2 linked regions of the Actinocatenispora sera genome follow. Each later gene encodes a partner of the first gene's protein in a complex. Links are inferred from orthologs where the notes say so. Each region holds a gene or a part of one and is shown on either strand. Other genes may lie near its edges.

What was found.
Region 2: the proteins of Asera_RS20080 (region 1) and Asera_RS16860 are in contact, whole or in part, in a solved structure (PDB 8BNU), measured with the Escherichia coli proteins. The link is inferred for Actinocatenispora sera from one-to-one orthologs.

What each region holds. Positions count from the first base shown.
Region 1 is NZ_AP023354.1:4,206,694-4,213,873, forward strand. What follows is about bases 2,556-5,546. They hold Asera_RS20080 (3-hydroxyacyl-CoA dehydrogenase NAD-binding domain-containing protein), read right to left. Parts: upstream 5,101-5,546; coding sequence 3,010-5,100; downstream 2,556-3,009. Other genes in these bases: Asera_RS20070 (Hsp70 family protein), read left to right, coding at 2,556-2,816; Asera_RS20075 (hypothetical protein), read left to right, coding at 2,762-2,941; Asera_RS20085 (thiolase family protein), read right to left, coding at 5,106-5,546. In the rest of the region: Asera_RS20065 (PadR family transcriptional regulator), read left to right, coding at 53-595; more of Asera_RS20070, read left to right, coding at 681-2,555; more of Asera_RS20085, read right to left, coding at 5,547-6,299; Asera_RS20090 (HRDC domain-containing protein), read right to left, coding at 6,561-7,180. UniProt on the Escherichia coli protein: Catalyzes the formation of a hydroxyacyl-CoA by addition of water on enoyl-CoA. Also exhibits 3-hydroxyacyl-CoA epimerase and 3-hydroxyacyl-CoA dehydrogenase activities.
Region 2 is NZ_AP023354.1:3,519,954-3,527,033, reverse strand. What follows is about bases 1,646-4,536. They hold Asera_RS16860 (acetyl-CoA C-acetyltransferase), read left to right. Parts: upstream 1,646-2,387; coding sequence 2,388-3,686; downstream 3,687-4,536. Other genes in these bases: Asera_RS16855 (AMP-dependent synthetase/ligase), read left to right, coding at 3,697-4,536; Asera_RS16865 (SDR family oxidoreductase), read right to left, coding at 1,646-2,336. Outside these bases: Asera_RS16870 (MaoC/PaaZ C-terminal domain-containing protein), read right to left, coding at 1-582; more of Asera_RS16865, read right to left, coding at 627-1,645; more of Asera_RS16855, read left to right, coding at 4,537-5,697; Asera_RS16850 (MCE family protein), read left to right, coding at 5,712-7,080.

The sequences.
Region 1 (7,180 bases):
GGCTTGCCGGCAGGTGACACGGCCGGCGCTGCTGGCAGGCAGGATGTGGCGGGTGAACACGCTGGGATTCGCGATCCTCGGTCTGCTCGCCCGCCGCCCGCTCAGCGGCTACCGGGTGGCGCAGCTGATGCGGGAGCCGATCGGCTTCTTCTGGAACGCCGGTCACGCGCAGATCCACGGAACGCTGCGCAAGCTGGTCGAGGCGGGCTGGGCCGAGTACCGCACCGAGCCGGGCCCGGGGCCGCACGACAAGAAGCTGTACTCGGCGACCCCGGCCGGCCGGGCCGCGCTCGCCGAGTGGGCGGCGAGCCCGCTGCCGGCCCCGCAGCCGCACGACGAGCTGCTGCTGCGGGTGTACAACGGCTGGCTCGCCGATCCGGCGGCGCTGCGCGAGATGCTCACCGCCGAGCTCGAGCGGCGCGAGGCGTCGCTGGCGCACTACCTGGCGGTGCAGGCGGAGTTCGAGGCGGACGGCACGCCGGAAGACCCGACCAGCCAGCGGTTCGTCGACTACGCCACGGTGCTCAACGGCATCGGCTCCGAGCGGTACGTACTCGACTGGCTGCGCTGGCTGATCGGGCGGCTTCCGGACTGACCGGGACGGGTTGGTCGCTCCCGCGCCGACCACTGTCCACAAGGGATGGTTCCGCACCTTTCCGGGTGCCCTTACACTCCGGGCCATGCAAGATCCATTGACCGGCGTGGCGCTGGGTATCGACTACGGAACGTCGAACACCGTCGCCGTGCTGCGCTGGCCGGACGGCCGGGTTCGGCCGGTGCTGTTCGACGGCTCCCCGCTGCTGCCCTCCGCGGTGTACCGGGAGGCCGACGGCACGCTGCTCGCCGGCCGGGACGCCGTGCACAGCGCCCGGCTGGACCCGGCCCGCTACGAGCCGTCCCCGAAGAGCCGCGCCGCCGACGGCACGCTGCTGCTGGGCGACACCGAGGTACCGGTCGCCGAGGCGGTGGCGGCCACGCTGCGGCTGGTCGCCGGCGAGTCCCGGCGTTCGGCCGGCACGACCCCGGACCGGCTGATCCTCACCTACCCGGCCGCGTGGGCGGCGCCGCGCCGCGGGGTGTTGCACGAGGCCGCATCGCTGGCCGAGCTACCCGCGCCCCGGTTGGTCCCCGAGCCGGTCGCCGCCGCCGCGTACTTCACCTCGGTCCTGGGGCACCGGCTCGGACCGGGCCAGCAACTCGTCGTGTACGACCTGGGCGCCGGCACGTTCGACGTCTCGGCGGTGCGCCGCACCCCGGACGGCTACGAGGTGGTGGACGTGGACGGGCTCGCCACCCTCGGCGGGCTGGACCTGGACGAGGTGGTGGTGCAGCGGGTCGGCGCCGCCGTCTCGGCCGGCGATCCGGAGCTGTGGCGCCGGCTGACCGATCCGGCCAGCGCCGCCGACCGGCGCGCCTTCCGGACGCTGTGGGACGACGCCCGGGCGGCCAAGGAGATGCTGTCCCGGCGCAGCTCCGCCGGCCTGTTCGTGCCGCTGTTCGACCGGGACGTGCAGATCGCCCGGGAGGAGTTCGAGGCCGCGGCCGGCCCGAAGCTCGCCCAGGCGGCCGAGCTGACCGCCCGGCTGATCGAGCGGGTCGGCATCGGCCGCGCCGACCTGGCCGGGATCTTCCTGGTCGGCGGCTCGTCCCGGGTACCGCTGGCCGCCACCACCGTGCACCGCGCCACCCGGGTCGCCCCGGATGCCCTGGACCAGCCCGAAACCGTCGTCGCCGAAGGCGCCCTGCGCACCACCGCCGCCCGGCCCGAAGCCGACGCCGCCTGGCCGGAGGCCGACCGGGCCGCCTCGCCGGAGGCCGACCGCGGCGCCTGGCCGGGAGCCGACCGCGCCGCCCGTCCGGGGCCGGTCGTGGTGGCCGGTGACGGTGCCGCGGTGCCGGACACCGACGCGGTCGCGCCGTCCGGTGCGACGGCGGTACCGGCCGAGCACCCGCGGCGCGCCGTCGGCCCCGCGGCGACTGAGCCCCGGACGGATCCGGCCGCCGCGTTGCGGCTCGCCGGTGCAGCCGAGTCGACCGGGGTCGGTTCGGTCGCGACGGTCGGCACCCCGCCGAACACCGGGCGGACGGACGCGGCAGAGGACGTGCGGCTGCGGTGGCCGGCCTGGCGCTTCTACGCCGGCGCGATCGCGACCGCGCTCGGCATGCGGCTGTTGGAGCCACGGTTCGTGCTTCCGCTGTGGGTGCTCTACACGGCCACGTTCGGGGGTGTGCTGTCGCTGGCCGTCGCCGCCGCCGTGCGGTGGGTCCGGCCGTGGCTTCGCTGGCGCCCGCCGCCGGGTACCCCGAGGCCGGCGCGTGCGCAGCTGGTCGCCGGCGCGGTCGTGCTCTCGCTGTTCGGTGCGACCGGATCGCTCGCCACCGGGCTCCTGCTGCCGCTGCTGCGCCACGGGGTGCCGCCCTTCGTGGAGGATCCGGTGAGCACGGTGATCTGGCTGGGGTCGGCGGCGTTCGCGGCCGGCGCGATCGCGCTGGTGCAGCGGACGGTGGCGAACCTGCCGGCCGGGCCGGGTCGGCGGGCGTCGCGGCTGCCCGGGTGGGCGGGTCTGGGTTGGGCGCTGCTGCTCGGCACGATCCTGGAGCTGGCGTACCGCACGGACGACGGGTTCCCGCTTCCGGTCGAGATCGTGCTGATCCTGGCGGTGGTCGTTGCCGTGACGGTGCGGTTCGCCCGTCGGATGGGCGGCGACCCCTTCGCCCCCGAAGCCTCGGTACGACGATCGCCGGAGGGGCGCTGTTGGCGGTGTTCGGTACGGCGGCGGCGCTGTCCGGCGGGTTGCTGGCGGAGCAGATCCTGACCGGACTGATCAGTTACCGCCTGTGGGGGGAGCCGGTGCTGATCGTGCCGGTGACCGTGCCGGTGGCGGCCCTGGCGGTGTGGCTGGTCCGGCGCGGCGCCACCCCGGTCGCCGGCGGGCGCTGATCGCGCTGCCACGCCAGCGCGGCGCCCCGGTCGGTCGACCCGGGCGCCGCGCGACGTCGCGGCGTGGCTCAGGCGGGAAGGCTCGCCACGCCCCGAGGCTGGAAGCGCTTCCCGGTGACCTTCTCGCTGTAGCCGGTGCGGTCCAGGTACGGCGTGATGCCGCCCAGGTGGAACGGCCAGCCGGCGCCGAGGATCATGCACAGGTCGAGGTCGGCCGCCTCGGCGACGACACCCTCGTCCAGCATCAGCCGCGCCTCCTGGGCGAGCGCGGACAGGGCCCGGTCGCGTACCTGCTCGGCGGTCAGCACGGTGTCGCCGACCTTCAGCAGCTTGGCGAGATCCGGGTCGACCGACTGCCGCCCCTGCTCGTCCCACACGTACACGCCCGGCTTGCCGGCCTCGATCAGCCGGGCCAGGTTGTCCGACACCTTGAACCGGTCCGGGTACGCCGCGTGCAGCGTCTCGGAGACGTGGTGGGCGACCGGCATCCCGACGAACTGCAGCAGCACGAACGGGCTCATCGGCAGCCCGAGCGGCTCCAGCGCGGAGTCCGCCACCTCGACCGGGGTGCCCTCGTCCACGGTGGAGAACACCTCGCCGAGGAACCGGGTCAGCAGCCGGTTCACCACGAACGCCGGCGAGTCGGTGCACAGCACCGAGTTCTTCTTCAGCTGCTTGCTGACCGCGAAGGCGGTGGCCAGGGTCGCGTCGTCGGTGGTCTCGCCGCGGACGATCTCCAGCAGCGGCAGCACCGCCACCGGGTTGAAGAAGTGGAACCCGACGACCCGTTCCGGGTGCTTGAGGTCCGCGGCCATCTCGGTGATCGACAGCGACGAGGTGTTGGTGGCGAGGATCGCATCGGACTCGATCACCGATTCGATCTCGCTGAACAGCGCCTTCTTCACCGCCATGTCCTCGAACACGGCCTCGATCAGGAAGTCCGCGTCGGCGAACACCGACTTGTCGATCGAGCCGGTCACCGACGCCTTCAGCCGGTTCGCCTTGTCGGCGCTGATCCGGCCCTTGCCGAGCAGCTTGTCGACCTCGGTGTGCACGTACGCCACGCCCTTGTCGACCCGGGACTGGTCCAGGTCGGTGAGCACCACCGGCACCTCCAGCCGGCGGGCGAACAGCAGCGCGAGCTGGCTTGCCATCAGTCCGGCGCCGAGCACGCCGACCTTGGTCACCGGGCGGGCCAGCGACTTGTCCGGGGCACCGGCCGGCCGCTTCGCGCGCCGCTGCACCAGATCGAACGAGTACAGCCCGGCGCGGAACTCCTCGCTCATCAGCAGGTCGGCGTTGACCTCGTCCTCGGCCGCGGTGCCCTCGGCGAACGGCGCCGTCTCCGCCTTCGCCATCAGCTCCAGCGCCCGGTACGGCGCGGGTGCGCCGCCGTGCAGCCGCACGTCGGCGATCGCCCTGCCCTGGGCCAGCGCCGCCGCCCACGCCTCGCCGCGCTCGATCTCGCGCCGCTGCACCTGCGTCTGCCCGGCGACCACCGAGACGGCCCAGTCCAGCGACCGCTCGATGAAGTCGGCCGGCTCCAGCAGCAGGTCGGCGATGCCCAGCTGGTACGCCTGCTTGGCGCGCAGCATCCTGTTCTGGTTGAGCGGGTTCTCGATGATCACCTTGACCGCGTTGTCGGCGCCGATCAGGTTGGCCAGCAGCTGGGTGCCGCCCCAGGCCGGCACGATGCCGAGGAAGCACTCCGGGAACGCGATCGCCGGTACGCCCGACGACAGCGTGCGGTAGTCGCAGTGCAGCGCGAGCTCCAGCCCGCCGCCCATCGTCGCGCCGTTGACGAACGCGAACGTCGGGATCGCCGAGTCGCGGAACCGGGCGAACACCCGGTGGCCGTAGTTGGTGATCAGCTTGGCCTGCTCGCGGTCGCGCAGCAGGTGCATGCCGGTCACGTCGGCGCCGACGCAGAAGATGAACGGCTTGCCGGTCACCGCGATCAGCCGCACCGCGGGGGAGTGCGCCTCGATCTCGTCCATCGCGGCCTCGAGGTTGGCCAGGCCGGCCGGGCCGAGCGAGGTCGGCTTCTTGTGGTCGAACCCGTTGTCCAGCGTGATCAGCGCGGCCTCGCCGGACAGTGCCGGCACCGGCACGTAGCGCACGTGCGCCGAGGTCACGACCTCGTTGTCGAACACCGGAATGTCGCTCACTTGTTGCCCTCCCAAGCCGGGTTCTCCCAGATGACCGAGCCGCCCATGCCGATGCCGATGCACATCGCGGTCAGCCCGTAGCGCACCTCGGGGTGCTCGGCGAACTGGCGCGCCAGCTGGGTCATCAGCCGTACCCCGGAGGACGCGAGCGGGTGGCCCAGCGCGATCGCGCCGCCCCACTGGTTGACCCGCGGGTCGTCGTCGGCGACACCGAAGTGGTCGAGGAACGCGAGCACCTGCACCGCGAACGCCTCGTTCAGCTCGAACAGGCCGATGTCGTCGATGGACAGCCCGGCAAGCCGCAGCGCCTTCTCGGTCGACGGGATCGGCCCGACGCCCATCACCTCCGGCTCGACGCCGGCGAACCCGTAGCTGACCAGCCGCATCGCGGCTGGCAGCCCCAGCTCGGCGGCGACCTCCTCGGCCGCGACGATCGAGCAGGTCGCGCCGTCGTTGAGGCCCGCCGCGTTGCCCGCGGTGACCCGGCCGTGCGGTCGGAACGGGGTCTTGAGCCCGGCGAGCTTCTCCAGGCTGGTGTCGCGCGGTGCCTCGTCGCTGGTGGCGACGCCCCAGCCCTGCTCGACCGAGCGGGTGGCCATCGTGACCAGGTCGGGCTGCAGCTTGCCCTCGGCGTACGCCTTGGCCACCTTCTGCTGGCTGGCCAGCGCGAACGCGTCCGCGCGCTGCTTGGTGATGCCCGGCAGCCGGTCGTGCAGGTTCTCCGCGGTGGCGCCCATGATCAGCGCGGACGGGTCGACCAGCTTCTCGGCGATGATCCGCGGGTTCGGGTCGACGCCCTCGCCCATCGGGTGCCGGCCCATGTGCTCCACCCCGCCGGCGAGCGCCACGTCGTACGCGCCGAACGCGATGCCGGAGGCGACCGTGGTCACCGCGGTCATCGCGCCCGCGCACATCCGGTCGATCGCGTACCCGGGGACGGTCTTGGGCAGGCCGGCCAACAGCGCCGCGGTGCGGCCGATGGTCAGGCCCTGGTCTCCGATCTGGGTGGTCGCCGCGATGGCGACCTCGTCGATGCGCTCGGGCGGCAGTTCCGGGTGGCGGCGGATCAGTTCGCGGATGCACCGGATGACCAGGTCATCGGCGCGGGTCTCCGCGTACATGCCACCCGCCTTGCCGAACGGGGTGCGCACGCCGTCGACGAAGACGACGTCGCGGACGTTACGGGGCACGCGAGCCTCCTTGCAGGTACGGGCTTCCTACCCCGATGCTACTCGCCAGTAACGAACGATTTGCACGCAACCCCGACTGTGCAACCGGTCACAGCAATACCCGGGTTTGGCAGCGCCGACGGCCGGCGCAGGCGACCGGCGACCCGGCAGGTGAGAACGGGCCCGCCGTCGGCGGCTCGGCGCTCCGGCGGTGCGTGTGGTGTGTTGGGCTGGCAGCGGGCCAGCCGGCGACTCGGTGTCTGGCCGGTGGGCGGGCCGGCGTCACTCGTCGGTGAGCGACTCGGTCAACGCGTCCAGGGTCAGCCCGATCTGCCACTCTCGGGCACCGTGGTCGGCCAGGAACGCCTGCACCGCGGCCGCGTCCACCGGTTGCGGCGGGCTCCAGGCGAGCCGGCGCAGGGTGTCGGGGGTGAGCAGGTTCTCCGGCGGCACCGTGTGGTCCGCGGCGATGGCGCCGACCGCGGCGCGGGCGCGGGACAGCCGGGCCGCCGCGGCCGGGTCGCGCTCGGCCCACCGGTGCGTCGGCGGCGGGCCGTCCGGTGGCACGCTCACGGCCGGCAACTCGCCCGCCGGCAGCGCCTTGGCCTGCTGCAACGCGGTCAACCAGGTACCGCCGAGGCGGCGCGCGCCGCGGCCGGTGAAGCCGGGTACGGCGGTCAGTTCCCGCTCGTCGCCCGGGTCGGCCTGGGCGGCCGCGACGATGGCGGCGTCCGGCAGCACCCGGCCCGGCGCGGTGTCGCGGCGCCGGGCCACCTCGTCTCGCGCGGTCCACAGCGCGCGCACCCGGGCCAGGCCGCGGGCACCGCGGACCCGGTGGATACCGGAGGTGCGCCGCCACGGCTCCGGCCGCGGCCGGGTCGGCAGCCCGTGCACCAGCGCGG
Region 2 (7,080 bases), 690 kb from region 1 along the record:
CCGCGCGCTCAGCGCGGACAGGTGGATCGGGTTGCGGTCTCCCGACACCGCCGCGTACCGGCGACCCAGCCCGGCCGGCAGCCGCCACCAGGTGTCCGCCGGAAGCGGCTCGACCTCCGGCACCTCCAGGCTGTCCACTGTGGACGAAAGATGAACGGCACGGCTCAAATAGGTCGAACGGCCGAGCCAGACCTCGTCGGCGCCGGCGCGCACCCGGGTGAGCACGTCGATCGTGGCGCCGCGGTGGTGGGCGGCCAGGTTCGCCGCGGACACCTCGACCTCGAGCACCTCGTCGACCTCGACCGGGCGGTACCAGGTGAGCACCTGGCGGGTGTGCACCAGGCCGGGCAGCCGGAACGGGAAGTCGCGGCGGGCCATCAGCTCCAGCGCGGGCGCGAAGCCGAGCAGGTGCGGGTAGCTCGGCGGCAGCGGCCCGGTCAGGGTGAAGCCGCACACCCGCGCGTAGCGCAGCAGATGCGCGGCATCGATCCGGACGCCGTCCCGGCGTACCACCGTGGCCGGTGCGGTCGTGGCGGCCGGCCGAGGCAACAGGCCGCGCAGGTACGAGGCGGCGACGCCCATCGCTGGTTCCCTTCTCCCGAAGGCGATCTGCGGCCGGGCGCCCGTCAGGCGCCGAGCAGGCTCTGGCCGCAGACCCGGACGGTCTGGCCGGTGATGCCGCCCGAACCCGGCGCGGCGAGCCAGCTGACCGCCTCGGCGACATCGACCGGCAGGCCACCCTGGGCGAGGCTGTTGGCCCGCCGACCCACCTCCCGCACGGTCAGCGGCATGCTCGCGGTCATCCGGGTCTCGATGAATCCCGGCGCGACCGCGTTGATGGTGACGCCGCGCTGCGCGAGTACCGGCGCGTACGCCTCGACCAGGCCGATCACGCCGGCCTTGCTGGCAGCGTAGTTGGTCTGGCCGGCCGCCCCGGCGATGCCGTTGAGCGAGGACAGGCAGACGATCCGGGCACCGGGCCGAAGCGCCGCCGGGGCGTCGAGCAGCGCGGCGGTGAGCCGCTGCGGCGCGAGCAGGTTGACCGACAGTACGGTGTCCCACTCCCCTTCGGTCATCTTCGCCAGCGTCCGGTCCCGCAGCACGCCGGCGTTGTGCACCACGATGTCGGCCCCGTCGTACCGCTGGGTCAGGTACTCGACGAGCTCGCGCGGCGCACCCTCGGCGGTGATGTCCAGGTGCAGCGAGCTGCCACCCACCCGGTTGGCGACCGCCGCCAGGGTTTCCCCCTGTGCCGGTACGTCGAGGCAGACCACGGTGGCGCCGTCGGCCGCGAGCGTCTCGGCGATCGCCGCCCCGATCCCCTGCGCGGCACCCGTGACCAGCGCGGTACGCCCGGCCAGCGGCCGCTCGAGATCGTCGACACCCGAGCCGGACCGACCGGCACCGCCGGCCGAGCCGGACCGACCCGCACCGCCGGCCGACTCGGCACCTAGGACCGAGGCGGCCGACTCGACCCCGCCGGTCGACCGGGCCCGACTCGCCCGCTCGCCCGGGGCGGCCGAGTCGGCGCCGCCGGCCGAGGCCGGGCCGATGTCGATGACCTGGCCGGAGACGTACGCGGAGCGCGGCGACAGCAGGAAGCGCAGGGTGCTGTCCAGCGACGACTCGCCGCCGGCGGCGACGCGCAGCAGCGAGACGGTGACGCCGCGGCCGACCTCCTTGCCCAGCGACCGGACGAACCCGGTCAGGGCCCGGCGCGCCACGTGCGACGCGACGTCCGGCGCCTCGGCGGGCGGGCGGGACAGCACCAGCACCCGGCCACCGGTGCACACCGACCGCACCCGCGGACCGAGGAACTCGCGGAGCCCGCCGAGTTGGGTCGCATCGGCCAGCCCGGACGCGTCGTACACCAGGGCGGCGGGATGTTCGGCGGCGGCGACGAGCTCGACGCCGGTTCCGGCGAGTGCCGCCCGCACCGCGTCCGCCAGCTCGCCCCCTCCTTCGGCCGCGCCGCCGCCGGCGCCCGCCCTGCCACCGCTACTCTCGTCGGCCCCGGCCCCGGCCCCGGCCCCGGTCGCCCCGGCCCCGCCCGCGCGGGCGCCGGCTGCGCCGCCGGCGACGTCGCCGGCCGCCGCGCCGGCAACGTCGCCGGCCGGGCCGGGCGTGGGCCGGCCGGTAGCGTCGCCGGTCGTAGCGGAGTCGCTGTCGGCGGGGCCGTGCGGTCCGGCGGGGCCGGCGAGCACGATCGGGCCGGGCACCGCGGCCGGCCGCGCCGGGTCGCGGCGGGGCAGCACCGCGGGGCGGGGCAGGCCGAGGCGCCGGGCGATCGCCCGCCCGGGGCCGGCGGAGGTGAGGCGCTGATATCGGTCGACCATGCCGAACATCCTTACTTGCGAGTAAGTCTACCCGCAAGTATGGTCTGCGCCGTGAAGGTCGGCGTGCTCGGCGGCAACCGCATCCCGTTCGCGAAGGCGAACGGGCACTATGCCACCGCCACCAACCAGGACATGCTCACCGCCGCGCTGGACGGGCTGGTGGCACGGTTCGGGCTGGCCGGCGAACGGTTGGACGAGGTGGTCGGCGGCGCGGTGCTCAAGCACAGCCGCGACTTCAACCTGACCCGGGAGGCGGTGCTCGGGTCCCGCCTGGACCCGGCGACCCCCGCGTACGACCTGCAACGGGCCTGCACGACGAGCCTGGAGGCGGCCGTCGCGGTGGCGAACAAGATCGAGCTGGGCCAGGCCTCGGCCGGCATCGCCTGCGGCACCGACACCACCTCGAACGTACCGATCGAGCTGAACGACGACCTGCGAGCGGTGCTGCTCGCCGCGAACCGCGCCCGCGGCGTGCTGGGCAAGGCGCGGGCACTGGCCGGGCTGCGGCCCGGCCAGGTCGTACCGGCGGTCCCGCGCAACGCCGAGCCGCGGACCGGGCTGTCGATGGGCGAGCACGCCGCGCGCACCGCGCAGCACTGGCGCATCGGCCGTACCGAGCAGGACGAGCTGGCGGCGGCGAGCCACCGCAACCTGGCCGCGGCGTACGACGCGGGGCTGTTCGACCACGAGGTGACGCCCTACCTCGGGTTGCGGCGAGACGAGATCCTGCGGCCGGACGCGAGCGTCGCGACGCTGGCGAGGCTGCGGACCGTGTTCGGCTCGGACACGATGACCGCCGGCAACTCCACGCCGCTCTCCGACGGCGCCGCCGCGGTGCTGCTCGCCTCCGACGACTGGGCGAAGGCGCACCGCATCCCGGTCCTGGCGCACCTGGTCGACGCGGCGAGCGGTGCGGTCGACTTCGTGCACGGCGCCGACGGGCTGCTCACCGCACCGGTGTATCTGGTACCGAAGCTGCTGGCACGCAACGGGTTGATGCTCGCCGACATCGACCTGTTCGAGATCCACGAGGCGTTCGCCGCGCAGGTGCTGGCCGCCCTCGCGGCCTGGCGCGACCCGGAGTTCGGCATCGAACGGCTCGGGCTCGACGGCGCGTTCGGCGAGCTGGACCGCGATCGGCTCAACGTGGCCGGATCCTCGCTCGCGACCGGCCACCCGTTCGCCGCGACCGGGGCCCGGATCGTCGCGACGATGGCCCGGTTGCTGGCCGAGCGCGGCGCGCGGCGCGGCCTGATCTCGATCTGCGCGGCCGGCGGCCAGGGCGTGGTGGCGCTGCTGGAACGGCCGGCACCGGCCCGCAAGCGCACGAGCCGGCGGGCCGCGCGCTAGGAGGTACGTGATGGTGGCGGAGTGCAGCATCCCGGCGCTGGCCGAGCCGCCGAGCACGGGCGGCCTGGCCGACAGCGTGTACGCCACCGCCGCGCGCTCCCCGCAACTGGTGCTGTTTCGCCGCCGTACCGGCACCGGCTGGACCGACGTGACCGCCGCGGAGTTCTGCACCGAGGTACGGGAGGTCGCCGCCGGCCTGGTCGCGATCGGGGTACGGCCGGGTGACCGGGTCGCGCTGATGTCGCGCAACCGGTACGAATGGGCGGTGCTCGACTACGCGATCGCCTCGGTGGCGGCGGTCAGCGTGCCGATCTACCCGACCTCGTCGGCCGTCCAGGTCGCCTGGATCCTGCGCGACTCCGGCGCGGCCTGCTGCCTCACCGAGACCGCCGAGCACACCGCCACCGTCGCTGCCGCCGACCGCATCGCCGCCGAGCACACCGCCACCGTGACCGCCGCCGAGCACACCGCCGCGGTCGTCGCCGCCGAACGTACGGCCAGCGCCGATGTCGCCGATGCGGGCGGCGCGACGGGCGCCTGCCGCGACCGGAGCGCAGCGGGCCACGGTTCGGCGGCGACCGGCGGGCTGCCCGCACTGGCGCACCGGTACGAGCTGGACTCGGGCGGGCTGGAGGAGTTGCGCCGGCGCGGCGCCGAGACCGACGCATCCACTGTGGACACCCGACGGGCGTCGGTGGCCCCGGGCGATCCGGCGACGATCATCTACACCTCCGGCACCACCGGGCGGCCCAAGGGCTGCGTGCTCAGCCACGCGAACCTGATGGCGGAGGCGGACAACGCCACCGCGCTGCTGTACCCGGTGTTCCGGGCGGTGTCCAAGCGGCCGGCGAGCACCGTGCTGTTCCTGCCGCTGGCGCACGTGTTCGGCCGGGTGATCCAGGTCGGCTGCGTGCGGGCCGAGGTGTGCGTCGGCCACTCCCCCAGCGTGAAACCGTCCGACCTGCTGCCCGACCTGGCGTCGTTTCGGCCCACCTTCCTGCTGGCCGTGCCGTACGTGTTCGAGAAGGTGTTCCACACCGCCCGGGCCACCGCCGAGGACATCGGCCGGGCCGCCTCGTTCGATCGCGCCGCGCGCATCGCCACCGCGTACGGGGAGGCGATGGAGCGGCGGGTCAACTCCGCCGGGCGCGGGCCGGGGCTGCGGTTGCGGGCCGCGCACGCGCTCTACGACCTGCTGGTGTACCGGCGGGTGCGGGCGGCGCTGGGCGGGCGCGTGCGGTACGCGATCAGCGGTGGGGCGATGCTCGGCCGCCGCCTCGCGCTGTTCTTCGCCGGCGCCGGCATCGTCGTGTACGAGGGGTACGGGCTGACCGAGACGACCGCGGCGGTGACCGTCAACCCGCCCCTCGCGCCCCGGTTCGGCAGCGTCGGCCGGCCGCTGCCCGGTACCACCGTGCGCGTCGACGAGCGCGGCGAGGTGCTGGTGCGCGGCCCGCAGGTCTTCGACCGGTACTGGGGTGGCGACGCACCGGTGCGCGCCGACCGCTTCCTCGCCACCGGTGACCTCGGCGAGCTGGACGCCGACGGGTACCTGACGATCACCGGGCGGGCCAAGGAGATCCTCGTCACCACCGGCGGCAAGAACGTCGCGCCGGGTCCGCTGGAGGACGCGGTGCGGGCCGATCCGCTGGTCAGCCAGTGCCTGGTGGTCGGTGACGCCCGGCCGTACGTGGCGGCGCTGATCACCCTGGATCCCGAGGCGGTGCAACGGTTCACCGAGCGCGGCGGCGACGTCGAGGCGGCGGTGCAGCGGGCGGTCGACCGCGCCAACGAGACGGTGTCGCGGGCCGAGTCGATCCGCCGGTTCCGATTACTCGACGAGGACTTCACCGAGCAGAACGGCCTGCTCACCCCGTCGCTGAAGATGCGCCGGGACCGTATCGTCGCCGCGTACGCGCGGCAGCTGGACGAACTGTATGCAGCACGAGCCGACTCCGTTGGCGCCCAACGGCAGCCGGCGAATTCAGGGGACGACCTCAGACACACCTAAGGGTGGTGGTCCGCGTGGACCCGAGGCAACCGGACGGCGATCTGGTCGGCGAGACGCGGGTGACCGTGTGGCCGGCGGCGAAACCGTGGGGCTCGGGCGGCCGCGCGTTCCTCGGGCTGTGCTTCATCCTGCTGGTCGCCGCGCTGCTCGCGGTGTCGGTCGGCGCGTACCGGCAGGTGTTCACCCCGGCCGTCACGGTCACCGTGGTGACCGACCACACCGGGCTGCAGCTGGACCGCCACGCGGACGTGAAGCTGCGCGGCGTGGTCGTCGGCCAGGTACGCGACATCGCGGCGGACGGGCGCACCGCCCGGCTCACCGTCGCGCTCGATCCCGGTTCGGTACCGCGGATCCCGGCCAACGTGTCGGCGTCGATGCTGCCCAAGACGCTGTTCGGGCAGAAGTACGTGTCGCTCACCCCGCCGGCGCACCCGGCCGGCACCCCGATCGCCGCCGGTGCGGTCGTACACCAGGACCGCTCCGCGTCCGCGGTGGAGCTGGAGCGGGTGCTCGATCGCGCGCTGCCGCTGCTCAAGGCGGTACCGCCGGAGAAGGTCTCGGCCACGCTGACCGCGCTGGCGGCGGCGCTGCGCGGGCGCGGCGACCAGCTCGGCGACACCCTGGTCACGCTGGACAGGTACCTCAGGACGGTGAACGCGAACATGCCGGCGATCCGCGCCGACGTGCGCAAGCTCGCCGGCGTGCTCGACACCTACACCGGTGCGCTGCCCGACCTGATGGCGGTGCTGGCGAACCTGACCGTGACCGCCTCGACCGTGTCCGAGCAGCGGGCCGCACTGGCCGAGTTCTGGTCCGAGACCACCGGGCTGGCCGACACGGCGACGCCGTTCCTGCAGCGGCACGAGGGCCGGCTGATCCAGCTCGGCCAGGTCAGCCGGCCGCTGCTGGACGTGCTCGCCGAGTACTCGCCGGAGTACCCGTGCCTGACCGCCGCGGCCGTCAAGCTGCAGAGCAACATCGAGGGCGCGTTCGACACCGGCCGGCTGCACATCACGCTGGAGATCACCCGCGACTCGGGCAAGTACCTGCCGGGCGACGAGCCGGTCTCCGGCGCCGACATCGGGCCGAAGTGCTGGGGGCTGCCCGACCACCCGCCGGTGCCGGCCCCGGAAGCGCCCATCGACGACGGGTACGACCGGGGCGCCCAGCACGGTGGCGTGGTGAGCGGGCTGCCGCAGATACCGATCGTGCAGGGCAAGGACGTGCCGCCGGACTCGTTCGGCCAGGGCGGCGGCACCGGCAGCGTCGAGATGGGCTACGCCGGTACCGCCGAGGAGCGTGCGGTGGTCAACCCGCTGGTCGCCGCGGCCACCGCCCGCAACGTCACCGACCTCGGCGACATCACCGACCTGCTGTGGGGGC